Regions from separate parts of the Alteromonas sp. Mac1 genome, predicted to be linked through region 1. Evidence: predicted binding sites of a transcription regulator. Region 1 holds the regulator's gene; each other region holds the start of a gene.
What was found. The regulator sigma-54, encoded in region 1, starts transcription at its own class of promoters, with help from an activator protein. The targets are predictions, from matches to a motif close to GTTGGCACGNNNNTNGNNT.

Region 1 (8,343 bases):
AACGCCCACTAGGTGTCCGCCTAAAATACCTACCGCACTAAATATCAGCGCCAACATTGGCATAGAAATAATGCCCGCCCAAAAGCGAGGAGCGACAATACGTCTTAGCGGGTCAACCGCCATCATTTCTAAGCTACTAATTTGCTCAGTGGCCTTCATTAGACCAATTTCGGCGGTGAGTGCAGAACCCGCTCTACCTGCAAATAATAGTGCGGTTACTACTGGTCCAAGCTCACGAAGCAGTGATAACGCCACCATAGGGCCTAAGCTACCTTCAGCGCCGTAATCAACTAAAATAGTATAGCCTTGCAGTGCCATTACCATGCCAATGAATAATCCTGACACGATAATAATTAACAAAGACTGAACGCCCACCACATGAACCTGCTTAATGGTAAGCGGAATATTTTTCAATCTAGGAACGGCAAACAGCGCTCCCATTAACATATACGTAGCGCGGCCAATGGCGGTTAATTTACCAATGGTGTTAGCACCTATCGATTGGAAAAACTTCATTTATCCCCTCCGAAAAAGGTATTTTCTATATCCGGAGCAGGGTAATGAAATGGCACAGGTCCATCAGCTTTACCTTTTAAGAACTGCTGAACTAACTCAGAATCGCTTTCTCTAATTTGCTGCGCGGTTCCTTCACCAATCACCCTTTTGTCTGCCAAAATATAAATATAGTCGGCAATAGTGAGTACTTCGGTCACGTCGTGGGTTACCACAACGCTCGTTAAATCTAGCGCGTCGTTAAGCCCTCTGATTAATTTAACCAGTACGCCCATGGAAATAGGATCTTGGCCAGCAAAAGGTTCATCGTACATTATAAGGTCAGGGTCTAACGCAATGGCTCTGGCTAACGCTGCACGACGTGCCATACCACCGGAAAGTTCGCTTGGCATGAGTTGCGCAGCGCCTCTTAGCCCAACAGCCTGTAGCTTTAATGCGACAGTTGTAGCGATAAGATCTTCCGATAATTTGGTATGTTCACGCAGTGGAAACGCCACATTGTCAAAAACCGTCATGTCAGTGAACAAAGCACCGCTTTGAAAAAGCATGCTCATTCGACGACGTGCTTGATAAAGCTCTTTACGGCTCATGGCGACAATAGAATCACCATCAAACTGTATATCACCTTCATCTGGCGTTAATTGCCCGCCTATAAGGCGCAGTAAGGTGGTCTTCCCTATACCACTGGGGCCCATTACGGCCGTAATTTTTCCTTTCGGAATGCTCAGCGTAATACCGTCGTAAATAACACGGTCTGCGCGTCGAAAGGTTAGGTTGTCTATCTCGACTAAATGGTCCATAGCGATTTTATTTATCGACCCTTGAATAATTAGTGATACCAGCAAAGCAAGTAATGACACACATCACTCACTTCCTATAGATGTAAGATTTAAGCTACTTAAGTCGCCTTTAACGCTATTAGTGTTCTATAACTGCTTTACATAACAGCTAATGCCAAGGCAAGTTCTATGCCTTTGAGTACGTTAAATCGATAAAGTTTACTGAGCAGTGTAATTAAGTGACATTGTACGCTTTTTCAAGCGCGGCACAAAAGCAAAACGTTACAAGTTATGTTCGATTTATTCGAATTTAGAAAATTCGAATAATTTTCAATCAGTAAGCATGATCAAAGGGGCACTTAATACCACCTTTACTAAAATAAGCGATAGTTCCCATAGGCAAATGGCATTGTTTTTGCGACAATCTTGTGAAATTCCTAACTATGCTGGTTGTTGTGCTTTTAAACGTAGTCATTTTTTTAGTTGGACTGATTGTACTTAGCTGGAGTGCAGACCGTTTTGTTTACGGTGCATCAGCGTTTGCCAAGAATATTGGTATGGCGCCCATGATGATAGGCTTAACCATTGTCGCAATGGGTTCGTCTGCGCCTGAAATTGTGGTGTCAGCCGCAGCATCTATTAACGGTAATATGAATACCGCCGTAGGTAATGCATTAGGCTCAAACATTACCAACATTGCCCTTGTGCTTGGTATTACTGCGCTAGTTAAACCGCTTCTTGTTGCCTCCTCTACGTTAAAGCGTGAACTCCCTGCCCTACTTGTTATTACCGTCATTGCGGTTGCTTTTCTTTTCGATGGCGAACTTACTCACCTGGAAGGCATCATTCTCATCAGCCTCTTCGTGATTGTTTTAGGCTTAATGGGATGGTTGTCTATGAAAGTAGACAAAGAAGACCCGTTAGTGAGTGAGACGACAGATGAAATTCCTAACGATGTACCCACCTCTTCCGCCATTTTTTGGATTGTTGTTGGCTTAATATTGCTACCGCTGAGTGCACACTTCTTGGTAGGTTCAGCAGTAGAAATAGCCAAGTACCTAGGTATGTCGGATTTAGTTATCGGTTTGACCATTATAGCTCTTGGTACCAGCCTGCCCGAATTGGCTGCCAGTATTGCAGGTGTGCTTAAAGGGGAAGACGACTTGGCCTTAGGAAATATTATTGGCTCTAATATTTTCAATTTACTTGCCGTACTAGGCATGCCGGGCTTAATTTCCCCGGGCGCGTTAGACCCTGACGTTTATAACCGCGATATGTTTGTTGTGCTTGGGCTAACTTTATTATTGTTCTTATTTAGTTTCACCTTGATGGGTAATCGTCGAATAAGTCGAAGAAATGGCGGCTTATTGATTGCTTGCTTTATTGGTTATCAATTTTGGCTTTTTGCGTAATGTCACAAGAAAATAGCTTCATCACTTCAGCTAAGCGCGTCATAGAAATAGAAGCGCAGGCAATATCAGCGCTTGCATCTCGTATGAACGATGACTTTGTTACTGCATGCACTTTGCTACAAAACTGCGTAGGCAAGGTTGTGGTATGCGGCATGGGTAAATCAGGGCATATCGGGCACAAGATTGCAGCAACACTTGCCAGTACCGGAACCCCGTCGTTTTTCATGCATCCAGGCGAAGCTAACCATGGCGACTTAGGCATGTTAAGCAAAGGTGATGTGCTACTCGCTATTTCTAATTCTGGTGAAACCGCAGAGCTCGTTAACCTATTACCCATCGTAAAGCGCTTAAACGTGCCGGTTATTGCAATGACTAATAGCGTAACCAGTTCGTTAGGCCAGCACGCAGACGTGGTATTAAATATCAGCGTAGAAAAAGAAGCGTGCTCTTTAGGCTTAGCACCTACCTCTAGCACTACCGCGACGCTGGTAATGGGTGATGCCCTTGCCGTCGCGCTACTTGATCGCAAAGGTTTTACCTCTGACGATTTTGCGCTTTCCCACCCTGGTGGCAGCTTAGGCAGAAAACTATTGCTTAAAGTAAGCGATATTATGCTGACGGGTAGCGAATTACCCTTGGTAGACGAAAACGCCCTGGTTGCAGACGCGCTATTGGAAATTTCCAATAAGGGTTTGGGTATGACAGGGGTTATCGATAATCAAGGTATATTGATTGGAATTTTCACCGACGGTGACTTACGCCGTATTTTAGATGCCCGCATAGACTTGCATACCGCAACGGTTACACAAGTGATGACCAAGGGCGGTAAAACAACCATGCCAGAGCAACTCGCCGTGGAAGCGCTAAACTTAATGGAAACCCATAAGATAAGCGCGCTTATGGTAACGGATGAAACCCGCAAGCCTGTGGGCGCGTTCAACATGCACATGCTACTCAAAGCGGGAGTTTTATAATGAGCGACACCCAAACAACCGTAAATACACTTTATACCGCTATGCCTGAAGCTTTGTATTCCTCGTTAAAGCATGTTCGATTATTAGTGTGTGATGTAGATGGTGTGTTTTCGGATGGCCGTATTTACCTCGGTAATGCTGGCGAAGAGTTAAAAGCATTTCATACTAGGGATGGCTACGGCGTTAAAGCGCTCGTGAATTCTGGAGTAGCGGTAGCGGTCATTACGGGCAGGCGCTCTGCCATTGTCGAAAATAGAATGAAAGCGCTGAATGTTGCACACATCGTGCAAGGTGAAGAAAATAAGTCTGACGCACTGGCCGAACTTATGACTCGCTTATCACTTAAGCCCGAGCATGTGGCGGTGGTAGGTGACGATATGCCAGATACCGGCATGTACCCTCACGCTAACATAAAAATTGCGGTAAAAGACGCCCACCCTGCGGTTGCCCAACAAGCGAACTGGATCACCGCATTGCCAGGTGGCTTCGGTGCGGTACGTGAAATATGTGACACTCTACTTCAAGCAAACGACAAACTGCACGGCATTCAAGGTGCTAGCGTATGAAGGTATTAGGGTTTGACCGATTAGGCTTGAGTATTTCGGTGTTATTTATATTGGCATCCGCCATGTATATTCCGATTTGGATGGAAGAAGATCCTACCCAGCAGACTAATCAGGGGTTAGATGCATTAAAGCCCGCGTACAAAGCCAAAAACTTAACGACCACCTTGTATAATCAAGAAGGCCAGCTAAATCACAAAGTATTTGCGGCGTCGATGGAACATTACGACCAATTGGGCTTTGTTTTATTCCAAAAGCCCAGATATACATTGTATACCGACGATGCACAGTCTCCGTGGGAAGTGACCGCGACAGAAGGTACTTTGTATAATAACGAATTGATACAGCTAGAAAATAATGTCGTTATTGAAAACCAAAGTGTCGATGACTTTGTAAGAACAATACGCACAGCGTTTATAGAGATAAACCTGTACACTAAGCAAATGACATCTGATCAGCCCGTGGAAATACGTGGCTTACAATATGTGATTAACAGCAATGGGTTTAACGCCAATTTGCGTACCCAGGAATACGAGTTAATAGACCATGTACAAACCATTTATTCGCCTAGCCACTAAAGCATTAGCGACCAGCCTAGCTGTTAGCCTATTCGCTACTGTGGCTATAGCGGCTGAAAGCGACTTTAACAAACCCATTAAAGTCGACTCGAAATCGCAATTTGTTGACGGCAAAAATAAAACCTCATTGTTTAAAGATGATGTACGAATTACCCAAGGTTCTTTGGTAATAAATGCCGATGAAGTTGAAGTTATTGCCAGCGAAGGTGATGGACGAGAGATATTCGTTGCTCGCGGCAAACCAGCCAGCTACTCGCAAGAACTTGAAGACGGTGCCACCGTCACAGCGAAGGCCAATGAAATTCGCTATGAAGTGGTAAACCGAACTATTTCTTTACAAGGTAGTGCTGAATTACAGCAAGACACCAGTAAAGTACAAGGCGACAAGATTACCTTTGACATGGTTACAGAACAATTGCTTGCAACAGGCGGCAAAGACGGTGAAGGTGGCAGAGTAACTACCGTATTTACGCCTGAGGCAATACGTAAAGCGTCATCGAATAACGAAGGCGATAACTAATAATGGCAACGTTGAGCGCACAGAGCCTTGCAAAGGCGTATAAAGCACGTCAGGTGGTTCGCGATGTAAGCTTATCAGTATCGACTGGGCAAATCGTTGGATTACTCGGCCCAAATGGTGCCGGTAAAACCACTACCTTCTACATGATTGTTGGCTTAGTGCCCCTTGATAAGGGCAAAATCAGCATTGATGACAGCGAATTAACCCACGAGCCCATGCATGAACGTGCACGCCGCGGAATTGGATATTTGCCGCAAGAAGCCTCGATTTTTAGAAAATTGACGGTGTTTGAGAACATCATGGCTATCTTACAAACCCGTAAAGGGTTAAGTTCAGCAGAGCAAGAACAAGAAGCCGATGCGCTACTTGATGAATTTAATATCAACCATATACGTAATAGTACGGGTATGAGTTTATCCGGTGGTGAACGTCGCCGAGTAGAAATCGCGCGAGCTTTAGCCGCTGATCCGCAATTTATTTTGCTTGATGAGCCATTTGCTGGTGTTGATCCTATATCGGTTAATGATATAAAGAAGATTATCCAACATCTTCGTGACAGAGGAATTGGAATCCTAATCACCGATCACAACGTAAGAGAAACACTGGATGTGTGTGAGAAAGCGTATATTGTGAGCCAAGGCGAACTCATCGCGCAAGGGACGGCAGAACAAGTTTTAAGTAATCAGAAAGTAAGGGATGTATACCTAGGAGAACAATTCAGGCTATAGTTACTGTAACCGAATTGTCATTTTCAGTTTTAAGTACGGGTATATTCACAACAAGAGTTTAAAAATAAGACGTAGATGAAACCATCTTTACAGCTAAAGTTCAGTCAACAACTTACCATGACACCGCAGTTGCAGCAGGCAATCAAGCTGCTGCAGTTGTCTACGCTCGACCTGCAGCAAGAGATTCAGGAAGCACTAGACTCAAACCCACTTTTAGAAGTTGAAGAAGGCGGCGATGACCACCCTGTTGAGAAAAACAACATGGATGGAGATGACCCTTCTGTAGAAGCAGCTCCTACTGCATCTAGCGATTCTTTAGAAGCAGGAGACGCGCTTGAAAAGAACGACCTTCCCGACGAATTGCCAATTGATAGCACATGGGACGAGTATTACTCGGCCTCATCTGCACCCGCTCCAGGTCCCTCTAATAATGATGACGACCAACTGTTTCAGGGTGAAACTACCGACAATATTCAAGACCATTTGCTTTGGCAGATGCGTTTAACCCCGTTTTCAGATACCGACCGCGCAATTGCTACCGCCATTATCGACTCAATTGATGAATCTGGTTACCTCAACGTACCCATTGAACAGATTTTAGAGTCAGTGAATTCCGACGATGTTGAAGAATTGGTTGAAATGGACGAAGTTGAATGCGTACTAAAACGTATTCAAATGTTCGACCCTATCGGTTCAGGTTCACGTACTCCGCAAGAGTGTTTGCTTGTGCAGCTTCGCCAGTTCTCAGACGACACGCCATGGCTTACTGAAGCAAGACAGCTTATCAACGAGTATTCAGACCTACTTAGCAGCAAAGACTACCGTACGTTAATGCGCAAGAGCCGTTTGAAAGAAGATCAACTTCGCGAAGCCATGCGCTTATTGCAAACGTTGAATCCTCGTCCAGGTAGTGCATTAATTACCAAAGAGCCGGAATACGTTATTCCTGATGTTTCGGTAAACAAAAAGAATGGCCGTTGGGTGGTGGAACTTAACCCCGATAGCCTGCCTAAATTAAGCGTAAATCAGCAATATGCTGCCATGAGCAGACGCTCTAAAAACAGCAGCGATTCGCAATTTATTCGCTCACACATGCAAGAAGCCAAATGGTTTATAAAAAGCCTTGAGTCAAGAAATGACACCTTGATGAAAGTAGCGAACTGTATTGTGCAGCAACAAATGGGCTTTTTCGAGCACGGCCCAGAAATGATGAAACCAATGGTGCTAAATGATGTCGCAGAAATGGTAGATATGCATGAATCCACCATTTCACGTGTCACCACGCAAAAGTATATGCATACCCCACGTGGCATTTTCGAATTGAAGTATTTCTTCTCTAGTCACGTGGCAACGGAATCTGGTGGTGAGTGTTCATCTACCGCTATTCGCGCGTTAATTAAAAAGCTTGTGGCAGCGGAAACGCCCAGCAAGCCATTAAGCGATAGCAAGATTGCTCAATTGTTGGCCGAACAAGGCATTAAAGTTGCCCGGCGAACAATAGCAAAATACCGGGAATCATTATCGATTCCGCCGTCAAACCAACGCAAAAGCCTTATCTAAAGGCCTTGATAATTTAAGGAAGACGAAATATGCAAATCAACCTTACCGGTCATCATGTCGAAATTACTGACTCTTTGCGTAGCTATGTCGATACTAAGTTCAGCAAACTAGAGCGTCACTTTGACCACATATCTAATGTGCATGTCATCCTGAACGTCGAAAAACTCAATCAAAAAGCCGAAGCCACCATGCACCTTAGCGGCGCAGAAGTGTTTGCTTCATCTCATAATACAGACATGTATGCGGCGATAGATAGCATGATCGACAAGCTCGACAGGCAAGTTATCAAGCATAAGGAAAAGCTGAAAAAGCACTAAATATTAGTATGGAAATTCAAGCCATAGTAAGTTTGGACCGCACCGAGTGTGCGGTTCAATGTAATAGTAAAAAACGTATTTTAGAGATTATTAGCGACATTGCCGCTAAAAATAATCCCGACATCGATCAGGCCACAGTGTTAGCTAGCCTACTTGCCCGTGAACGAATGGGAAGTACGGGTATTGGCAATGGCATTGCATTGCCTCACGGTCGATTACCGGGTTTAGAACACGTTATCGCCATTATTGTAACCAGTAACCCTGCCATCGATTTTGATGCGCTTGACGATCAACCCGTAGATATATTCTTTGCCTTGTTAGTGCCTGAAGAGAAAACAGAAGGTCACTTACAAACACTTGCTACCGTTGCCGGTAAACTAAGTGATAAAGAAACGGTGA
Region 2 (8,343 bases), 1.4 Mb from region 1:
CTCTTTAGCGCGAACTTCCAACATCAGATTCCGTAAGTGTGTGAGGCGAAGCTGTCCTTGCTCTACGGCTTTCTGATTAATTTTGGTTTTATACTTACAGTCTTCTAACAGACTTTTCGCTTTATCCATTAACCCTTGTTCTTCTGCACTAATCGTTTCGTCTGTAGTTTGACGATGTAAGGCCTCGACTTTTTGGTCGGTAGCCTGAATAGACTCTAGTAATGCAGACTTATCTTCTAGCAGACTCATCAAGGTTTCTGCATCTCGTGAGCTAATCAAATGTAATTCTTTTTCCAGCAACAAGCACAGGCCCTCTAAATTAGCGACCTGTTGTGATAATGCTGAATAAAGATGACTAGTCATAAAAACCTAATTATTTGCGGCCAAAGATCTCACCTTCAAGCTTAGCGATTTTATTCGCTAACACTTCTGGGTTTACTCGGTATTCACCACTGGAGACCGCTTTTTTAAGACGGTCGACTTTTTCCTGATTTACAGGCGCTTCAGATCCTTTCTTCTGAACTTGATTCAACTGCTGTGCAGACTGAGTCAAGGATACTGAATCTTGTCGTGGTGCTTGAGCAACAGAAGCATTGTTAGAAGTCGCTTGTTGCTGTTGCGACTGCTGTGTCTGATTCTGTTGCGTAATTTTTGTATTATCAACGGGTGTTTTTGGTAACCCATTGTTTACATTGTTAATTGCCATAATATTTCTCCACTACCTTTTCGCCTCTGTACATGTTATCGGCAAAAGCCTTCTTTTCTTTAGGCTTTTATACAACGAAAACGTAGTTTTTTAGCACGCTGAACTACAAGTGTACCACGACTTCTTGAGCGCTGGCGACTTCCGCTATGACAGGCTTTTGGCTACTGGCATTAAGCACCTTTATGGTATCGCCAATGACACCATCTTGTTGTGCTATTCCGGATGTTTTAACCGCCATTCCACCAAGTGATGCGCGAATGGTAATTCTATCGCCTTTGCACACAAAGCATAGCATATTAGATTGCACAGCTTGACCATCAACAATTCGGCGTTTCATTCGAGCGCCAATTAATACATCTACATCGGTAAAAGCACTATAACGAAGACGCTTTATATCTACCGATGCCAGCGTTAAATTAGACGCAGAGAGAACGGTGCCTGGGCTAACCGCGCCAGACGTAACCACAATTTCTTTCGTTCTCGTGACTTGGGCACTGGTAAACAAGTACCAATCATTATTTCCACAACTTACCCGTACCGAAACATACGATTGGTTCAAAGATTCATCAGACGCGTGAAATTGAAATCCCGTTGGACACTGAGGAATATTAATTCTTTCGTCTATTTCAGCAATGCTCACAGCAATATCGGTGTTTTCATCGTGTATACTAAGCGCTGACAGCAGGTATTCTTCAGCGCCCTTATTCACCACATCGTGCATTGTTTCAGCGTAACTGTAAGGCGCTAAAGCAACGGCCGTCACAACAGTGAAAAGTGGCAGACGAACTCCTGTAAGCCAAGATTTTACGTTTTTTAAATTTTTCATAGTCACTTTTCGTGTTCACTTACTGAGTTATTGTCTATGCTTATAAGACAAATTAGGTTCAGACAATAACTTGCGTACGTCCGTGATTAAGTTGTACATGCAGCGAAACCGTCATTTTTCTGTCGTTTGACCTGCATACATTTAGTGATATTGTCTATTCTCTTTAGTGAAGGCAATGATCATGCCCAGTATTAAAAAGAGGTGAGATATGTCGGGAATTTTAGACTCGGTTAACCAACGAACCCAATTAGTTGGTCAAAACCGTCTTGAGTTATTGTTGTTCAGGCTTAATGGCCGTCAACGCTTTGGTATCAACGTGTTTAAAGTACGTGAAGTGCTCCAGTGCCCACCACTGACTTCAATGCCAAAGTTGAACTCGTTAGTTCGCGGAGTAGCACATATTCGTGGGCAAACTATTTCTGTCATCGATTTAAGCATGGCGACGGGTGGCAAGCGTATTGAAGATTTATCAAACGCGTTTATCGTTATTGCTGAATACAACCGTTCTGTACAAGGGTTTTTAGTGGGCGCTGTTGAGCGCATCATTAATACTAACTGGGATGCCATCATGCCGCCTCCTCAAGGGACAGGTCGAGCGAGTTACTTAACTGCTGTTACTGAAGTAGAAAACGAATTAATTGAAATTCTCGACGTAGAAAAAATCCTCAATGAAATTTCACCGCTTAATGCAGAAGTAAGCGCTGATGTTGCTGAAGGGCTTTCTACGGAAGGTAAAGAAGACAAAATTATCTTCATTGCTGACGATTCGGCTGTGGCAAGAAATCAAGTTAAAAAAGCGCTAACCTCACTTGGGTTAGAAATTGAGCTGGCAAAGAATGGTTTAGAAGCGTTAAACCGCTTGAAGGAAATCGCTGAAGAATATGGCGATATCACCAAGCGAATTGGGGTGCTAGTGTCTGACATAGAAATGCCAGAGATGGACGGTTATACCCTTACGGCGGAAATTAAAAATACACCTGAACTTCAAAAGCTTCATGTTGTACTTCACACATCTTTAAGTGGTGTATTCAATCAAGCCATGGTTCAGAAAGTGGGAGCGGATGACTTTATTGCGAAATTTCACCCCGATGAACTAGCAACAGCAGTTCAGAAGTGGTTAATGACGGATTGTGAGTAACGGAGCGGTAGGGGTTGGATAATAAAAATGTGTCGCCGGCAAGCTATGAAAAGTTTCGGCACTTCCTCGAGAAACAATGCGGAATAGTACTCGGGGAAAACAAGCAATATCTTGTAAGAAGCAGGCTTGCGTCTTTGTTATATAAGCATGACTATGACAATACTGATGCGCTTATTGATGTGGTTGTAAAGGGTTACGATCGTAACCTTTTGCAAAGCGTCATCGATGCGATGACCACAAATGAAACGTTGTGGTTTAGAGATACCTATCCATTTGAGTTGCTACAACGCGATTTACTTCCTCAACTAGCAACTAAAAATCAAAAGCTTAGAATTTGGAGTGCAGCTTGTTCGTCTGGACAAGAGCCTTACTCTATTGCTATGTCCATACTAGAGTTTCAAAAACAGCGACCAGGATTGCTTAGGCAAGGAGTTGAAATTATAGCTACTGACCTTTCTTCTGAAATGCTAAATAAGTGTAGCCAAGGGCTATATGATGAACTTTCGCTTGCGAGAGGTTTATCGCCACAACGTAGGGCTATGTTTTTCCAGCCTCATGAAAGCGGTCAAATGCAGGTTAAGCCAGAAGTGCGCAAAATGGTTTCATTCAGAAGTTTGAATTTATTAACCTCCTATGCAGCACTTGGCCGCTTTGACATCGTTTTTTGCCGCAATGTGCTGATTTATTTTTCGGCAGATGTAAAACAAAAGATACTGCAACAAATTGCCGGACAGCTGCAACCTGCCGGTGTCCTTTTCCTTGGCGCGTCTGAATCTATCAGTGCGGCAAGCGATACATATGCCATGATTAAATGTAATCCTGGCTTGTACTACCAAAAGAAATAAACATATAACGTACTGAATTTCATGTAATAGTTCAGATTTCCCCCGTTTCTTTTCTCTTTTTTATACAGTGCCAATCTTCAGGTTGGCATCTGCCTTGCTAGTAAAACTCTATAATAGTTAATTCGTCATTCTTTATTCACGACGTTTTTTCGGAATTTCGCAACTAGGAGTTTTCAATATGGCCATTAATCTCGACAAGTTAGTCGGGTTTCATCAGTCGGCGTTAGCAATACGCACCGACAGAATGGAAGTCATTTCTGGAAACCTAGCGAACGCCAATACCCCTGGTTATAAAGCTAAAGACATCGACTTTAACAAAGCGATGGAGTCAGCCATGAGCGCCCAAGAAGGGCAGCACAAATTGGGTGGTGGCAGCTTAGCAAGAACACATGATAAACACATAGGTGGCGATATGTCGTCGGTAGCATCAAATTTTGAAATGCAATACCGCATACCCACTCAACCGGATACCGGAGACGGCAATACGGTGGAAGTGCAAGCAGAACGTAACCGCTTTTTAGATAACGGTTTACGCTATCAAGCCACACTTGAGTTTATTAACGGTAAAGTCAAAGGTATGAAAAAAGCCCTTAGTTCTGGAGGCCAGTAATCATGAGCTTATTTAATGTGATGTCAATTTCCAGTACCGGTATGGAAGCTGAAAATGTTCGTTTAAACACCACTGCTAGTAACATTGCTAACGCGAACTCGGTAAGCAGTAGTTATAACGAAACGTATCGTGCAAGACACCCTGTGTTTGCCGCTGAGTTACAGCGAGCCATGGGCGATCAAAGTAAGGGTGTGGGTGTTGAAGTTAAGGGAATTGTAGAAAGCGATGCGCCATTGCAAGTTGAGTATGCCCCGCATAACCCAATGGCTGACGAAGAGGGTTATATCTATAAGCCGAACGTAAACATCGTTGAAGAAATGGCAAATATGATGTCGGCGTCAAAAGCCTATGAAACCAACGTTCAGGTTGCTGATACCACCAAACGGATATTCCGTCGGGTACTGCAGCTAGGACAAGGGCAATAAGTTGCCGCATAGGTAATGTGAGGAAAATACTGTGACCACAATTAACAACACTACTGGCCTGAACAACGAACTCTACTGGCAAGAAGAGACGGTTCCGGTTGTCGATGGAACAGAGCAACAGCTTTCGCAAGAAGACTTTTTTGCCATGTTAACTGAGCAATTAGCGAATCAGGATCCTACTAAACCTGTAGATAATGATCAGATGGTAGCGCAAATGACATCATTCACTATGGCTGACGGTATTTCTCAGTTGAATGATAAGTTCGAGTCATTCGCCGCCTCGATGACATCTAATCAGGCATTGCAAGCATCCAGCTTAATAGGCCAGAACGTGTTAGTGCAGGGCAACGTAGGGCACATGTCTAGCGACGCTGCTGGGGTCTCGGGTGTTGTGGTTAATGAGCAGAGTGTACAAAACATGACGATCACCGTTGAAAATCAATACGGTGAAGTGATTAAGACCATTGATGCTGGCACACAAGCCGCTGGCAACATTCAATTTGAATGGGATGGCAAGGATACCCAAGGCAACGATATGCCAGCGGGCGACTACGTAATTAGTGCTACAGGCGAATTAAACGGTGAAGGCGTTCAATTGAATACTGCCATTAATCGTCATGTAGGAAGTGTTAGCTTGGCCGGCAGCGGTCAGGGCGTAATTTTAAATTTAGATGGCGAAGTCAGCATTAGTCTTGACGACGTTATTCAAATCGGCAGTTAGCAGGAGAAAGAAGCATGTCTTTTAATATTGCACTAAGTGGCGTAGCTGCCGCACAAAAAGATTTAGATGTAACCGCGAATAACATCGCAAACGTGAATACTGTTGGCTTTAAAGAGTCTCGAGCTGAATTCGGCGACGTGTACGCCACATCATTATTGGCTGGAAGTAAAACCAAGGTGGGCGACGGTGTTTTGACACAAGACGTAGCCCAGCAGTTTTCACAAGGTAGCTTACAGTTTACCAATACTGCACTTGATTTAGCGATTACTGGTAATGGTTTCTTTGCTACTGTTCCTGATGAAACCTCACGAGACTTCTCGTTTACTCGTGCCGGTCAATTCAAGTTAGATGATGACAACTATGTGGTTAACAGTAACGGCGACTTACTTTTAGGTTTCCCCGTTAACTCAGACTCTACCAGTTCATCGGTTGCATTAAGTACTACAGAGCCAGTTCAAATCCCAGATTCATCAGGTTCTCCAGCGCAAACCTCAGAAGTTGATATTCGTATGAACTTACCTGCAGGTGATCAAGGGTTAGATCCAGCTGCATTTGACCCACAAGATCCACTTACCTACAACGCGGCAACCTCGGTAACGGTTTATGATTCACTAGGCGACAGCCACGTGATGACGTATTACTTCGTTAAAGATGTGGCGGCAGACAATGAATGGTATGTGGCGACAGCGGTAGACGATCAACTTACTGATTTAGTGAATTCTACCGGTACTGATTCCGACCCTACTACAGCGGTAAACTCGTTGGGTACTAACACAGGTAACGGTGTTACAGCAGCTAAACTTGTGTTTTCTCAAGGTGGTGACTTTATTGGTATTGAATCACCAGATGGCATTCAAACTACCGACTATAAATTAACGACTGAAGCGCTTGGTTCTGCTTTATCAAACGGCGCGGATGCGACACAGCAAATTGGTATCGATTTCAACTTAGACCCTTCAAATGCGACTACTGTTGAGCCTACGCAATACGCATCAGCATTCGAAGTTACGTCATTAGAGCAAGATGGTTTGCCAGTTGGTCGATTAACAGGTATTGATATCGGTCCAGATGGTTTGGTTCGAGCGACGTTCTCAAACGGTACGTCAGAGCCCATCGTGCGTGTGGCCCTAGTGAGATTTGCCAATGAGCAGGGCTTAACCCAGCAAAGCAGCACTGAGTGGAAAGAAAGTATTCTCTCTGGTGAAGCATTAGCGGGTGAAGCAACTACCGGTACATTTGGTGAAATTAACTCATCAGCGCTAGAGCAAGCTAACGTAAACCTAACCACTGAGCTTATCGATATGATTATTGCACAGCGGAACTTCCAGGCTAACTCTCGAGCACTTGAAGTGAATAATTCACTTAACCAGACTATCCTGAACATCCGATAAACAGTGATGTTTAACTAAAAAAAGCCGCAACTTTGTTGCGGTTTTTTTGTATCCACTTCTTATTTGTGCATGTTGGCACTGGGATTGCAAAACCTGTATATGGTTTAACCAGAGTCAAAAGTCAGTCATGGACAAACTTCTCTACATTGCTGCCAGTGGTGCATCTCAAGACCTTCTAGGTACTGGGCTTCGTGCCAATAACTTGGCTAACGCGCAAACAACTGGGTTTAGAGCTCAGTTAGAACAGGCAAGGTCAATGCCTGCCTACGGCGAAGGTTTGCCGTCTCGCGTTTTTTCAATGACCGAAAGTCCGTCAAACAACTATGAATCGGGCCCCATGATTCAAACAGGTCGTGATTTAGATGTTGCTATACAAGGCGATGGTTGGTTTGCCGTTCAGGATGACAATGGCCAAGAAGCCTATTCTCGTGACGGTAACTTCAAGTTAGGTGACGACGGTATTTTGACAGATGTGCACAATCGCCCAGTTTTAGGTGATAACGGTCCAATTTTCCTTCCTGTACCACTGGATAATCTAGATATCGGTATGGACGGCACCTTGTCAATGAGACAGCTAGGTGCGCCCGAAAATGTCATTGAAGATGTTGGCAGGCTGAAATTGGTTAAGCCGAACTATGCTGATATGGAACGAGGCACTGATGGTTTATTTCGAATGGAAGACGGCACGGTAGCTCCAGCAAGCGCTGGTGTAAAAGTGATGTCTGGCATGTTGGAAGGCTCGAACGTGAATGCCGTTGATGAAATGGTCAACATGATAAGCCTGCAGCGCCACTATGAGCTTCAAGTGAAGATGATGAAGCAAGCTGACGAGCTAGATTCTCGCGGCAACCAGTTACTACGTATTCTATAGATTAGTTAACAATTTCGTTATACGAACTTAAAAGGTTAGGAGGTCGCCATGCACCCAGCATTGTGGATAAGTAAAACAGGTCTTGATGCCGCACAAACAGATGTCGCCGTGGTATCGAACAACCTGGCTAACGCATCAACGGTAGGCTTTAAAAAAGACAGAGCAATTTTTGAAGACTTGCTTTATCAAAATATAAACCAACCTGGTGGCCGTTCATCAGCTGATACCGAATTACCGTCTGGCCTTATGTTAGGTTCTGGTTCAAAGGTGGTATCAACACAAAAAGCGCATACCCAAGGTAACTTATTAACCACAGATAACGCATTGGATATGTCTATTCAAGGGCGCGGTTACTTTGAAATATTACAGCCTGACGGCACCATTGCCTATTCAAGAAATGGTCAGTTTTCAATGAACGACCAAGGTCAAATAGTGACTTCTGGCGCTGGCTTTTTATTACAACCTGAAGTGGCTATTCCAGAGGATGCGCAGCAAATTACCATTTCACAAGACGGTGAAATTAGCGTGTCGATTCGTGGTCAAGCAGAGCCGCAAGTGCTTGGGCAAATGAACCTTTCAGACTTTATTAACCCAACTGGCCTCCAGCCTATTGGGCAGAACCTTTACGTTGAAACCGCATCAAGCGGGGCGCCTATTCAGGGTGTACCAGGCCTTCAAGGTATAGGCACTATTGCACAGGGTACGTTGGAAACCTCTAACGTGAATGTGACCGAAGAGCTGGTTAATTTGATTGAAAGTCAACGTTTGTACGAGATGAACTCGAAAGTGATTTCATCGGTGGATCAGATG
Region 3 (8,343 bases), 1.7 Mb from region 1:
TCGCATCATTCCTACAGGAGCAAATTATGGCACTCGTTGACTGCCCATCGTGCAATAAAAAAACGTCTGACAAAGCAAAAATATGCCCGCATTGTGATTTCAAAATAGGCGATGCTTCCTCAGAAGATATTGAACGTAAGAAAAATCTACAAAAATTCAAAAAGTTACAGAGCATTCAAAATCAATCGCTTATTGCCATGATCATATTTGTGGCGGGATTCGGTTTTATGTATTGGGGCGGAACAAGACCCGGCGACTTGCAACATAATCTCGCTATTGTAGCCAGTATTGCAGGCTTCGTGTGGTATCTTGTCAACCGCGTAAGAATTGTACTTATTAAACGATTCCGTTCATGAATATAGAAGTATTACTAAATAGTATGACGCCAGAGGTGTACGAACGTCTGCGTCAATCGGTGGAAACCGGTAAATGGCTTGATGGTACGCCGTTAAGTGAAGACCAGAAAGCCAGCTGCATGCAAGCAGTTATGCTGTATCAAGCAAAAATTGAGAAATCGTCGGAACATATGACGGTAAATGAAAGCGGCGAAATAGTGCATAAAAGTAAATCAGATTTTAAACGTGCACTTTCCAAGCAAGAAGATGATAACAACACTATAGCGCGGTTTAAACAGGATGATATTTAGTCGGTTCTTTGCTCCTTCTCACACCAGTCAGAATCCCGAAAAAAGACTGGAAGCCATTCAAAACCTGTCACCGGAAAAGCCTACAGACAAAACAATTTTACATGAATTGGCATTTAACGATGCCAATGCTGATGTCAGCCTTGCAGCCTTAAGCAAATTAAATACTTTTGTATTGTGGCTTAAAATGTCACAAAGCGCGCAACATGCGAAAGTGAAAAAAATTGCTGAACGCACCGTTGAAGCCGCATTGATGGGGCAGGGTGATGTCAATATAAACGCGAATGAAAAAGCTTCATTCTTGCGCGAAAGTGCCAATGGTGAATTAATTCAGACCGTGTTGGTTAATGACGCAAGTTTGTTGGCAGACAAAAGCTTAGTAATGACATTGCTTCACAAAGTCGATAAGCCTGCTTTTACTCAAACCATTTTTCTTCAACATGCAGATAACGCACTGCAACAGGCTATTTTAGCCACAATTGAAGATAGTAGTGTGCTACAAAAGCTGGAAAAGAAATGCCGAGATAATGCTATTCACGGTGCTATCGTTGCAAAACTTCAGCTATTAAAAGCGCAAGCTGAAAAGCCTATTGAGTTAATGCGACGTGTTACTTTATGTTTGTCTAAGTACCAAGCGTTGGTAGATAAATCAGATGTTGAAGATATTGATAAGCGCCAAGTTAAATTGTTAGGTGAATATAACGACTTAATGTTAGATGCATCGATATTAAGTGCAGAAGATAAGACGGCAATAGACGCTAAGTTCTCGCGTATTAACGAAAAAGTAATACGCCACTTATCGCGTATTCGACCTGAGTGGGAAGCGCAAAAAGCGGCAAAAGAAAAAGCTGATATAGAAGCTCTCTGTAAGCAGCATTTATCGCATGCTACCACGCAAGTTAATTGGCTTTATGGTGAGCGTTTATGCGAGGCGACTCTTGCTGATGTAGCGGTGGTTAATGAATCGGTACGCGCGTTAGAAGTAAGTGCTGATCACATGGCTTCATTAGGTGGCAGCGCCAAACTGCTTGATGAAGTTCGAGCTGGCATTGCGGCATTAAACAACAGTTTAGAAGCTTTTTCGATGCAACAGCAGTACGGCCAAAAACTTTTGATTTGTTTGTCTCAAGTGGAATCCCTTGCAGAAGAATCTAAGCAGCTGGCGGCAGGTACGCCTATTGAACCAGCAAAAAGTGCCCAAGACGCTAAAGAAAAAGGTGAAAAAGAACAAACTACTGATGTGTCAAAAGCTGCAAGCACTGATGCAACTGAAAGTGCCTCTGTTGAAGACCAAGCTATTCAAAACAAAGCCATTCAAGATCAAGATTTTGAAGACAAGAACGTTAGCCAGAAAACGCCAGAATCGATTGAGGCTGAATTTAAAGCGTTAAGTGAAAAGTATCATAATTTACGCAATGAACTCATTTCAGTACCAAGCGCCCTTAATAAGCGCTGGCATGCAGCTTCGCGCGTTTTCAGTCAGAAAAAACAAGCTAAAAAAGCAGAAGTAGACCACGCGCTTCGTCAGTGCAGAAAACAAATCAGTGTGGTTGATAACTTGATTGCCCAAGGTAAGTACCGCGCGGCTATTACCAAGTTTGAAAAGCTATCTGCAAGCTTCGAATCTATGCCTGAGAATGTGAAAAAACAATTGGCTAAGCGTTTTGAGAAAACCGCTGAAGATATTGCTCACCTTGAAGGCTGGCAAGATTATATCGCGGCGCCTAGAAAACCTGCACTGGTAGAAGAAGCTCAAGCATTAGCGGCTAGCCCTGTTGAAGATATTAAAGAGCGCGGTGAAGCAATTCGTTATTTACGCCAGCAGTGGCTTTCGTTAGGCGCTGGTAGCGACGATGACACACAACAAAGTGCTTTCGACGCTGCATTAGAACTTGCGTTTCAACCTTGTCGCGAACATTACGCAGCATTGGATGCAGAGCGTGAGAAAGCGCTTAAAGCTCGTCAGGCATTGATTGATCAAGTTGCCGCCATCGATTTGTCACAAGACGAAGCTGTGCTGGCAAAAGTGTTCGATAGAACCGTTAAACAATGGCATGAGTGTGGGCAAGTTGAAAAGCGTGATTACGAGTCGTTAAAGCAACGTTGGAATAAAACCATTAGCCCGCTGCAAACGAAAGTGAACCAGTGGCATGGGATGAATAAAAAAGCAAAGCAGGAACTCGTTGCTCAAGCATCAGCGCTGTCAGCACAAGAGGATATTGCTAGTGCCACTGAAACAGCGCAGCAGTTGCAACACAATTGGAAATCCATAGGCCATGCCGGTAAGCGTGATGAAAGCCGATTATGGCGTGAGTTTCGCCTAGCGAATGATGCATTGTTTGGACGCTTAAAAGAGCAGCGTAAGGCACAGTCATCTGCATTTGATGAAACCTTAAATACCCTTTTTACTCAGTTAAATGCCATTGACTCGGAATCTGATGAATCAACGATTGCTAGTTCAATTCAGGATATTGAAACGCGAGCGAAAGATTTGCCTGGTGCAATGCGTGCAAAACTTGATAAGAAAATAACCGTTATTCAAAAGCAACAGCAAACACGTGCTCAGCAGCGCCACGTACGTAAAGTACAGCAGCGTGCTCAATCGGTTATTTCAGTGTTAAGCGAAAGTTTGAGGGCAGGCGATTTTACTAGCATCAGTGATGATGACGCTGACCTACTAGGAAAGCGTTGGAAGTCTGCGTTGTCTAAACCTACACCTGTTCAACAAAGTCGTCATTGGCTAACCGTTGCTTTGGAAGCGGCTACTGATATACCAAGCCCCCAAAGCGATAGCAGTATGCGAACCAATGTACAGCTAACCATGATGACAGCGAAACTAGAGAAAGGTGAGAGCCTATCTCCTGCGCAGTTGTTGGAAGATTGGATTGCGCATGGCAAAGTCGATGACCAAGAGACGCATTTACTTGAACGAGTAGTGAATGTATTGGATAACAACCCAGAGGTGGTTGCTTAAAATGAAAAGCCAAGTTGAGTTTGGTTTTGCCAGTGAAATGACGGCATATCGTTTTATCAACACGGTCAAACACATGGATGTTGATTCACTTGTCGTGAAGTTTGGACGCAGTGATCGTCACGTGTTGGTATCTTACCGTTATGCGGTAGCTGAGTTTGATAGAACGTTGTCAGAGTTAGACGATTTAGCGCGAGAGCTTGGCGGGGAAGAAGTATAAAAAAAGCTGATGGACAAAGTCCATCAGCTTTTCTCGTGATAAAGCGTGAATTAACAGTCTTTATCTTCGGCGTTTGCGCCTTCTTTAACATCTTCACAAGCATCTTCTACTGCGTTGCCTGCGTCTGTTACAATTTCGTCTAGCTCTTCACCAGCGTTTTCTGCTTCACCGTCACCGCATGCGGCAAGTGTTAGTGCGAATGTACCAGCTGCTAAAAGTTTCAATAATGATTTCTGTGAGATCATGTCCGTTCTCCTGTTTCCTAAAAGTATCTTAAAGATATTGAAAGTATCTAAAAGCGTAATAAATTTATGCTCGTGGTGACCGACCGCGTAAGGCATTCGCGACTAGTGAAATGACTAGTAAGGCGATGAACACAAAGAATAAAAATTGTGCGATACCTGTTGCTGCACCTGCGATGCCGCCAAAACCAAAAACTGCTGCAATAATGGCGATAATGAAAAAAGTAATTGCCCAACCTAACATAGCTAAATCCTCTTTTTGCTCCGTTACTGACATAGATACTAATGCGAACTCCGTGCCTAAATGGTAAGCTTATGATTTAAATGGTTTTAATCTTATTTTGTGCTACTTTTGGCTAATGGATTCTTCGTAGGGTAAACAAGGTTTACAGAGCATTTGCACTTTTTACATGGCCGAGGCAGGTAGGAAGCAAAGAAGCATTCACGATTTGCAGATGCTACTATCACTTTTTAACTCTCGTTATTCTAAAGGGCGCGAAATGGCAAAAACTCACTCCGCATTTATAGGTTTAATGCAACGGGCAAGAAATGTGAAACGATGGCCCTTGATGGCACAGTTTCAAGAAGAGATGTTGTCCACACATATCTACGAAGCCTCTATGGTAGCGCATATGTTAGGCGCAATAGCTGCGGATGTGTTTAACGAAGATGTTGACCCTGACCGAGTTGCTGCTATGGCTATATTTCATGAAGGTAGTGAAATTGCGGGTATGAGTGATATTCCAAGCCCGGTTAAATACCACGATCCTGAAACTACTGCGGCTATTAAAAAGTTAGAGCGTAGGTTTGAGGCTATGCTGATTCAAACCTTGCCTGAGCCGCTACAGAAGCGCTACCAGCCTTTAATAGAACAAGATAAAGATGATATTCACGTTCGACTTGCTAAAGCCGCTGATGTGCTATGTGCGTATCTTAAATGTGATTATGAGTTGTCGAAATCCAATTCAGAGTTTTCAAATGCCATGGACGAAATGGAAGTGCAATTGAAGCAGTACCGAGAAAGATTTCAGTCAGTAGAGTACTTTTGCAAAGTATTCTTAGAAGATGCCAAGGGTACCTTGGACGAACAAACTAAAGATCTTGATTGGGTAGAACGAGCCAATACATTACATTTAGATTCAGAGCAAAATTAAACGAAATCATATATAGCTTCGAGGGCTTAAAACAAAACGACCGCCATTTGGCGGTCGTGTTATCAAAACTTACGTATTTCTGTTCGAACCATGCCTATTTAGCGTTATCAGCCTGGTTAGCAAGAATTTCTTCAACAGACATCACGTTTTTCCCTAAACTACCTTGGGTATTGCTCATTCTTACCAGAATAGAAAAGTAAACGTCGTTAATCTGTGTCTGCGTCACCGTGTTTTGCCCCTGACCTGGCACGGGCTGTGCCACCTCGGTACATCCTGACATAGTGCATTGCTGATTGGTGGCAAACGGTTGGGGTTCATCTGTATTGTGGGTTACTGCTCTGGCCATGACGGGCTTTTTATCAACATCAGTTTTGACGATAGCCAACCATTCATAATTATGTTTTTTTGCAAGTTCAGCGGCTCTTCGCAACGCGAATTGCTGAATAACATCCGCAGGTGTGCGATCTGTGGCTTTAAATAATACTCGATATTCATTGTCGGTTAATTGAACGCTAGAGTACCCGTATCCTTCTTTAGTGACCGCTGATTTATAAGGTGTTGGTGAGGCGATAGGGGTGGTGGTGCAAGCGGTAACAAATAAACTGCATGCTAAAGCCGCTATTTTCATTTTTGTTGGTAGGCGCATGGTAATTCCTAGTATTAATTGTAGTGACTATTATTTTAGGAACGAAAGTGCGGTGGTGCGCACGAAAGTCATAATAGCTTGATTTCTTTTGCTCTTGGGGGCGTCAGTTTTTATGCCCTTGTAAGCCCCTGCAGCAACAATACCTAATAATACTTCAGGTTTGCCCATTAGCAGTCGACAGTCTCGCTTCGCCTCTTCAAACGATTCTTCAGCGTGGTGTTTTTGAGCTAGGTAATTATGTTGGCACTGCCTAATGTCCTCCAAGTTCTTTTTCAGAAAAATATTCATGATAAGTGCTCCTTAGTTTTAGACTCACGGACGGCAATTCCGTTTGCTGCTATTTAGTTAAAGACTGCATTAACGTGCTAAGCCGCTTTATATTAATAAAACGGAATGCACTTTGCGCATGCATAAATGCGATAACACTCAATACACTATTAACGAGTAACAATATAACCATAATAAGTAATGCAGGCATACCAGCATGATGCATCGCTAACCCAATACATGAATTGAGCAAAATCCAGCAAAAACCACCTAATGCAAATGCGGTAAGTGCGCCAAATATGCTGACAAAAATAGATTTGGTAATGAGTTGAAGTTCAGCGTTAACCAAGTCGATTAAGGCAAAACCTTGATATTTCTTTTGCGTGAAAAGCGCTTTAAAAGAAGAAAGCGCCTCTTCAAAAGCAATGTCTGGGGGAATGTCGTTAGACGACTCGGATGAAGCGCCGTTTGTGCGTTGCTGGTGAATGCGAAATGTCGCCTGACTTCTCGGAGAAGTCAGGCGAAACGGATTTTCGCTGCTCAGCGTGTATGTGGCACTACGAAAATCTGGTAGAGGCTGCATGCTTTATTTCTTGCGAAATAATGAAGTAACTAACATACCTGCTGCGAAGGCCATACCAGCAGTTGCTAATGGGTTCTCAATAGCGTACTTACGTACACCAGAGGCCTGCCATTTTTGCTCAGCTAAACGTTTTCGTTCAGACATGTTGTCCGCAGAGCGGCTTGCCGTGTTACGAATATTGTCCTCAGCTACGGCCGCACTATCAGCCAGTTTATCAACTGACGAATGAAGTGTTTCTTTTAACTGATCCGTGACTGGGTGACTAGGCTCGGTTACGCTATTCACTTTCGCTGTTTTAGGCGTAGTAGTTTGTGTCGCCATAGTACTCTCCTTAAGTTTGCTAGATTGCACATAGAGAGATGCAACGCTTGTACCAACATTTGTGATTATTTAAGTTGTTGTTTTTAGTTAATTTTATTTCATTTTGAGTTTTAAGGGTTATTCTAAAGTTTAATTTAACGTAAGAGTTGCAAGGTAGGCCGTGTAATAATTTCGTAATCGGTGAGCATCTAACAAATAACGCGGAGGGAAAGTTAGCTACTCGTAGTAGCTAACTGATTCATGTGATGTGTTTTTTTAAGACACCACACTAATTAAATCTTCTTTACTAACAGGCTTTAGAAGTGACTGACTCACACCTAAATGCTTCATAGTATCTTTATCTGGCTCGTTGCCACTCACAATAACCAACTTCGCCTTGGGTTGAATTTGATTCAACTCGGCAGCTAAGTCATATCCATGGTAGTCGGGAAGGGTTAAATCCATCAATACATGGTCAAATACCACTTCGTTCATACGCTCTATAGCATCCGCACCCGTGTTTGCCGTAATGACATCATGGCCTTGATGAACCAAGAATAATTGCAACAACTCTGCTGCATCCTCGTCGTCTTCTATCACTAACACTTTTTTAGCCGTCGGTTGAGGTTGAGTACTTTGTGTCACTGTTTTAACGCTTTCTATCTTCGACACGGCTGGACCTTGAGAGCGAACCAAATATTGGTCGAGCACTTCAGTGAGCGCTGCTCGTTCAATAGGTTTGCCAATAACATTATTAAATCCGTCATCCATTAAAGACTGTTTTAATCCTTTACGGCTAGCGGCTGTGACGGCCACAACTGGTACGTTGCTTTTGTGCCGTCTTATTGCATGTAGGGCTTCAATCCCATTCATTACTGGCATATGGATATCCATTAACACTAAATGAAAGGGGTCGTTATCTTCTTCAGCTTGTAATACTGCCTCTAACGCTTTAACCCCGTTTTCAGCATAAGCTACAGTAGCGTGACATTGACTAACTAAATGCCCGGTTAAGCGGCGAATCTCGCGGATATCATCAACAATCAACACCTTGCCAGTAACTTGTAAATCTAAATTATTGGCCTCAGCCCTGCTAGGTGCCTTAAGCGCAAGATGAGCACGACTTTGCTCGCTAATATCACCGGGATCGATGGAAAACGAAAAGCGACTACCTTTTCCAAAAACGGAATCTACACTAATGCTTCCGCCTAGCTTAGCCACCAGTTCACGGCTAATTGCTAAGCCTAATCCAGCACCGCCATGATTTGCACGCATGATATCTTCGATTTGCTCGAAAGGCTGAAAGATTTTTTCTAG

Region 2: AV939_RS10200 (flagellar basal body rod protein FlgF) is a predicted target of sigma-54. The motif match lies at 6,734-6,752, and genes of this name have one in related genera.
Region 3: AV939_RS11600 (DUF1328 domain-containing protein) is a predicted target of sigma-54. The motif match lies at 4,362-4,380, and genes of this name have one in related genera.

Annotation. Positions count from the first base shown of each region.
Region 1 is NZ_CP013932.1:990,832-999,174, reverse strand. It holds gene mlaE (lipid asymmetry maintenance ABC transporter permease subunit MlaE) at 1-516, opposite strand, end outside; gene mlaF (phospholipid ABC transporter ATP-binding protein MlaF) at 513-1,313, opposite strand; gene AV939_RS04180 (calcium/sodium antiporter) at 1,748-2,704, shown strand; gene AV939_RS04175 (KpsF/GutQ family sugar-phosphate isomerase) at 2,704-3,678, shown strand; gene kdsC (3-deoxy-manno-octulosonate-8-phosphatase KdsC) at 3,678-4,244, shown strand; gene lptC (LPS export ABC transporter periplasmic protein LptC) at 4,241-4,819, shown strand; gene lptA (lipopolysaccharide transport periplasmic protein LptA) at 4,788-5,339, shown strand; gene lptB (LPS export ABC transporter ATP-binding protein) at 5,342-6,067, shown strand; gene AV939_RS04150 (RNA polymerase factor sigma-54) at 6,143-7,627, shown strand; gene hpf (ribosome hibernation promoting factor) at 7,657-7,944, shown strand; gene ptsN (PTS IIA-like nitrogen regulatory protein PtsN) at 7,953-8,343, shown strand, end outside.
Region 2 is NZ_CP013932.1:2,388,782-2,397,124, reverse strand. It holds gene flgN (flagellar export chaperone FlgN) at 1-363, opposite strand, end outside; gene flgM (flagellar biosynthesis anti-sigma factor FlgM) at 374-706, opposite strand; gene flgA (flagellar basal body P-ring formation chaperone FlgA) at 810-1,532, opposite strand; gene AV939_RS10230 (chemotaxis protein CheV) at 1,741-2,670, shown strand; gene AV939_RS10225 (CheR family methyltransferase) at 2,685-3,515, shown strand; gene flgB (flagellar basal body rod protein FlgB) at 3,694-4,125, shown strand; gene flgC (flagellar basal body rod protein FlgC) at 4,128-4,550, shown strand; gene flgD (flagellar hook assembly protein FlgD) at 4,582-5,271, shown strand; gene flgE (flagellar hook protein FlgE) at 5,286-6,662, shown strand; gene AV939_RS10200 (flagellar basal body rod protein FlgF) at 6,790-7,533, shown strand; gene flgG (flagellar basal-body rod protein FlgG) at 7,582-8,343, shown strand, end outside.
Region 3 is NZ_CP013932.1:2,713,014-2,721,356, reverse strand. It holds gene AV939_RS11625 (zinc ribbon domain-containing protein) at 27-356, shown strand; gene AV939_RS11620 (YeaC family protein) at 353-646, shown strand; gene AV939_RS11615 (DUF349 domain-containing protein) at 636-3,617, shown strand; gene AV939_RS11610 (hypothetical protein) at 3,619-3,834, shown strand; gene AV939_RS11605 (hypothetical protein) at 3,885-4,079, opposite strand; gene AV939_RS11600 (DUF1328 domain-containing protein) at 4,144-4,320, opposite strand; gene yfbR (5'-deoxynucleotidase) at 4,577-5,230, shown strand; gene AV939_RS11590 (CC0125/CC1285 family lipoprotein) at 5,325-5,876, opposite strand; gene AV939_RS11585 (hypothetical protein) at 5,907-6,164, opposite strand; gene AV939_RS11580 (hypothetical protein) at 6,214-6,726, opposite strand; gene AV939_RS11575 (hypothetical protein) at 6,730-7,047, opposite strand; gene AV939_RS11570 (response regulator) at 7,303-8,343, opposite strand, start outside.